2 regions of the Symbiobacterium ostreiconchae genome follow, and region 2 is predicted to be linked to the other one. Evidence: a T-box and tRNA genes for the amino acid it is inferred to sense, from the RefSeq annotation. Region 2 holds a T-box; the other holds one or more tRNA genes.
The links. A T-box is a leader RNA that pairs with one kind of tRNA and senses whether it is charged. The one in region 2 lies ahead of leuS (leucine--tRNA ligase), so its partner is inferred to be a tRNA-Leu.
Positions count from the first base shown of each region.

Region 1 (2,445 bases), 520 kb from region 2:
GCTCGTTCATCTTGGGCTCGAACGGCTCCAGCATGGTCTCGTCGCCCGTGAACACGTAGCCCCGCAGGGCGGACGTCACTTCGGCAAAGTGCGTGGCGACCTGTTCGGCCCGGCGCACGTTCTCCTGGGTGAGCCTGGCCCGCTCCTGGAAGGAGTTGAGCTGGGTGAAGGTAAAGGTCAGGATGACCCCCAGCCCGACCAGCAGGGAGAGCAGGAAGAGCAGCAGGCCGAAGACCCGCAGCCGAAGGCCGGTGTCCCAGCGGTAAGCCGGTTGGTTCATCCGACCGCCTCCTTGACCGTGCGGATCAGGTGATCCAGTTCGAAGGGCTTGACCAGATAGGCCGCGGCGCCGGCGGCGATGCCCGCCTGCACGTCCGCCTGCTGGGCGCGGGCGGTCATGAGCACGACGGGGATGCTGCTGGTGGCCGGGTCGCGCTTCAGGGCCGTGAGGCACTGCAGGCCGTCCATGCCGGGCATCATCCAGTCCAGCAGGATCAGGTCGGGAGCGGCCTCCCGGGCCCGGGCCAGGGCCTCGGTGCCGTCGTGGGCCAGGGTGACCTCGTAGCCGCTGTACTTGAGCTGAAAGGCGACCAGCCGTGCAATGTCAAGGTCGTCGTCCGCGACCAGAATATGTGCCATGGGTGTATCCCTCCATCTCCGGGGCGCGGCGGTCCCCGATCGGGTTCAGGGACTATGTCTTCAGTGTACCAGTATCCAGCGCCTTTGTGCGGATCAGTTTTGATCTACAGTCCAGACCCTATAGACCGTTTCTGCCCTGAACGTCGGGAACTGTAGCTATAAATGAGTCTTCCCCTCTGCGCGAAGCGGGCTGCAGGGGTAAACCCTGCAGCCCTGTTGCCACGTGGTGCCGAAGGCGGGACTCGAACCCGCACGGGGGGTTACCCCACTCGATTTTGAGTCGAGCGCGTCTGCCAGTTCCACCACTTCGGCCTGAGTGCTTCGATATGATAGCACATCAAGGGACCGGCTGGCAAGAAACGCGCCGCTGCCGAATCGTGCCACACCCCCGTGCGCGCAGGGAAACGGGGCGCTTCTACCGAAGTATCCTCGAAAACGCAGACCTGCACCCAGTCCTTCCGTCTTCTGACCTTTGCAGCGTGAACGCGATGCACGGTATAGTATAGGGTTGGAACTTCGTGCCCCATAAATGCGTCTGGAACATTGCCCCGCACAGGGGGAGGAGTGAAGTTGGTGTCCAAATCCCTCGACGAACTCCTGGTAGAAAGGGCGAAACGGGGGGACGTTGAGGCGTTCGAGCAGCTGATCAGCCACCATGAGAAGACGGTGTACAACATCGCCTACCGGCTGACCGGCAATCATGAGGACGCCTCCGACATCGCCCAGGAAGCCTTTATTCGTGCATACAGTTCGTTGGCCGACTTCAGGGGCGACTCCTCCTTTGCCACATGGCTGTACCGCATCGTCAACAACGCATGTCTTGACGAACTGCGCAGGCGCAAGCGGCAGAAGGTCACCTACCTGGATCAGGCCGTCGAGATGGACGACGGCGAGGTCTCCCGGCAGATCGCCGACACTGCCGACGGGCCGGAGCAGGCCCTGGAGCGGGTCGAGCTGCAGCGGGCGGTTCAGGAGAGCATCCTGGAGCTCGACGAGGAGTACCGGGTCGTGCTGGTCATGCGTGAGCTGCAGGGGTACTCATACAATGAAATCGCCGAGGCGCTGGACCTCAACCTGGGCACGGTGAAGTCGCGGCTCAGCCGGGCGCGGGGCGCCCTCAAAGAAAAGTTCATGAGCCTGGAACTTTTGTCGCCGAGAGTCGTCTACAGGGCTAGGAGGGGAAAAGCCCATGAACTGTGACGGAGTACGCCCGCTCCTGTCCGCGTACATCGATCAGGAGTTGTCCGGCGGAGAGTTGCTGCGTGTGGAGCGGCACCTCCGGCGGTGCCATTGGTGCGCGGCAGAAGTGGACGCCCTCCGGCAGACGGTTGCACTGGTCGCTTCCCTGGATGACGTAGAGGTTCCTTCCACGTTCCACGCGCAGCTTCACCAGCGCCTGGTGTCTGAGGATCCGCCCATCGCGAGCGCACGCAGGGCGGGGCGAGGCCGGTCGCGGCTTCCTTCTTTCAGGCGATGGGCGATTCCGGCGGCTGCAGCCGCAGCCTTCGTGATCGGCGTGGCCGGCCTGAACCGGGTTGGGCCGCCTGTCGCGCAGGTCGAGCCGCCACCTGGGGAGTCGGTCGCGGTCGCGCCCGAACCGCACGTGGGCACGGAAGAGGTGCCGGGCACACTGCCACCGCCCGCCACATCTGACACGGCAGAACCAGCGCATCATCCGGCGAACGGGCCTGAAGCGCAGCCGCCGTCTAACACCGGAGGAAGCGTTGACGAACCCAGCGATCCGCCCGCCGGCCAGCCGGGGACGGTCGCCGAAGAACCCACCGGTCCGGCCCTGCCTTCCGGTGA
Region 1 covers NZ_AP042454.1:1,918,397-1,920,841, forward strand. Annotated here, with positions in the region: gene ACZ5UM_RS09275 (ATP-binding protein) at 1-280, opposite strand, end outside; gene ACZ5UM_RS09280 (response regulator) at 277-639, opposite strand; tRNA gene ACZ5UM_RS09285 (tRNA-Leu) at 864-951, opposite strand; gene ACZ5UM_RS09290 (RNA polymerase sigma factor) at 1,213-1,839, shown strand; partial or broken gene ACZ5UM_RS09295 (zf-HC2 domain-containing protein) at 1,829-1,891, shown strand.
Region 1: it encodes a tRNA-Leu, which carries the amino acid that the T-box ahead of leuS (leucine--tRNA ligase) is inferred to sense. The anticodon was not compared.

Region 2 (2,445 bases):
AAGGGGCCGGAGTTCACCATGATGCCGGGGTCCACGTAGGCCTCGGTCATCTCCTCGGCCTTCAGGGTGTGCTCCGGGTTCTGGATGACCACCTTGACCGGCAGCCCGTACTTGCGCGCGAACTCGAAGTCCCGCTGGTCGTGGGCCGGCACGCCCATCACGGCGCCGGTGCCGTAATCCATCAGCACGTAGTTGGCGATCCAGAGCTGCACCTTGTCCCCGTTGAACGGGTTGGTGACATCGAGGCCGGTGTAGAGGCCCTCCTTCTCCGCCTCCGTGGAGGTGCGGGCGATCTCGGTCAGGTGCTTCATTTTCTCCTGGAACGCCCGGATGGCGGCCACCCGCTCCTCCGGAATCAGGCCGGAGGTGCAGATCTTCTCCACCACCGGGTGCTCCGGCGCGACGACCATAAAGGTGACGCCGTAGATCGTGTCGGGACGGGTGGTGAAGATGGGAATCTTGTCGCCGGTGGCCTCCAGGGTGAACTCGACCCGCGCGCCCTCAGAGCGGCCAATCCAGTTGTGCTGCATGACGCGGACCTGGTCCGGCCAGCCGCCCTCCAGCAGCTTCAGGTCATCCAGCAGTTCGTCCGCGTACTGGGTGATCCGGAAGAACCACTGGGACAGGTCCTTCTTGGTGACCTCGGAATCACAGCGCCAGCACCGGCCGTCCTCCACCTGCTCGTTGGCCAGCACGGTCTGGCAGGAGGGGCACCAGTTGACCGGAGCGGTCTTCTTGTAGGCCAGCCCCCGCTTGTAGAACTGCAGGAAGAGCCACTGGGTCCACTTGTAGTAGTCCTCCCGGTAGGTGTAGACCGCCCGGGACCAGTCGTAGGAGTACCCCAGCTGCTTCAGCTGCGCCGTCATCTCGGCGATGTTCTCCCGGGTCCACACCGCCGGGTTGGCGCCGTGCTGGATGGCCGCGTTCTCCGCCGGCATGCCGAAGGAGTCGAACCCCATGGGGTGCAGCACGTTGTACCCCTTCATCCGCCGGTAGCGGGCGATGACGTCGACGATGGTGTAGTTGCGCACGTGGCCCATGTGCAGCTTGCCGGACGGGTACGGGAACATCGCCAGCGCGTAGTACTTCGGCCGGCTCGGGTCGCGCTCGACCCGGTAGATGTCCTGCTCCTCCCACCGGCGCTGCCACCGGGGTTCTGCCTCACGGAAATCGAAGCGTTCCTCTGCCATGTTGCAGCTGGACCTCCTCTGCCTCAGACGGGGCTGAAAAACTGGAAGGCTCCCGTCCCCTGTGAAGGGACGAGAGCCATTGCTCCCGCGGTACCACCCTGCTTGGCCCGGCGCACCGGGCCCGCCTCTGGCGGCTGTAACGGGCCGTTCCCGGCACGGGCTGCGGCCCTGAAGTCGGCTTCAGGGGTTCACCCGTACGGCTCAGGGGCGAGGTTCGCCGTCCGGCCGCTGCCGCCTCGCACCGCCCGGCGGCTCTCTGGAAGCGTCGAACCGGCTACTGCTCCCCGTCATGGCCTCTGACGCTTGTGTGAATCGTCCTCTATTATCGCAAGGCCAGAGGCGGAAGTCAAGAAAAACCTGCGAATGCTACTTCTTCCTCTGGGCGGCCCGCGCCTGTTCGGCCCGCAGCGCGGTGGTGATGAAGAACGCGAGCCCGCCCCAGAGCAGCAGGATGCCGAAAACCAGCATGGCCAGGGAACCGGGCAGGAGGCCTGTCTGCGGCATGGTTAGCCCACCCCCTTGCCGGTCAGGTCAAGCTGCTGCGAGCGCCACTGCATCACCTGGGAGAAGGTGAACATGGCAATGGCCACCGTCCAGCCGAAGAGGACCAGGGCGCCGGTCGGATAGCCGGCGTAGGGCTCCCGGAACTCGCTGACGAAGTTAGAGAGGATGTTGTAGCCCAGGAGCACCGGGGTGACGTACTTGACCAGCACGTCCCACCACATGCCGACCCGGATGTCGGAGGTGAGGTTCACGTGCTCCCGGATGCGGGCGGTGCCCATGACGTAGCCCAGCACGATGGCCTCCACCAGGCCGAGAACGGCGATGGCGTAGCTGCCCACGAAGTGGTCGACGATGTCCAGGATGTGCACGCCGGCGCCGGTGGCGAAGAGGGAGCTGAAGAGGAAGCCGATGATGGAGAACCAGCCCAGCAGCTTCCGGCGGTCCACGCCGAACCGGTCGATGACGGCGGAGGCGAACGACTCCATCATCGAAATGGAGGACGAGATGCCGGCCAGGAGCAGCGCCGCGAAGAAGAGCACGCCGAACAGCGACTGGAGCCAGAAGGGGCCGGGCAGCATCGAGATGGCCTTCGGGAAGGCGACGAACGCCACGCCGGGGCCCGCCACGGCCATCTCCTCAAACGGCACGCCGGCCTTCAGGGCGGCGTAGCCCAGGGTGGAGAAGACCGCAAACCCCGCCATGAGGTCGAAGGACGAGTTCGAGAAGACGGTGATGAAAGCGTTGTTGGCGA
Region 2 covers NZ_AP042454.1:1,394,389-1,396,833, reverse strand. Annotated here, with positions in the region: gene leuS (leucine--tRNA ligase) at 1-1,190, opposite strand, end outside; T-box leader at 1,253-1,490, opposite strand; gene ACZ5UM_RS06980 (MetS family NSS transporter small subunit) at 1,557-1,694, opposite strand; gene ACZ5UM_RS06975 (sodium-dependent transporter) at 1,697-2,445, opposite strand, start outside.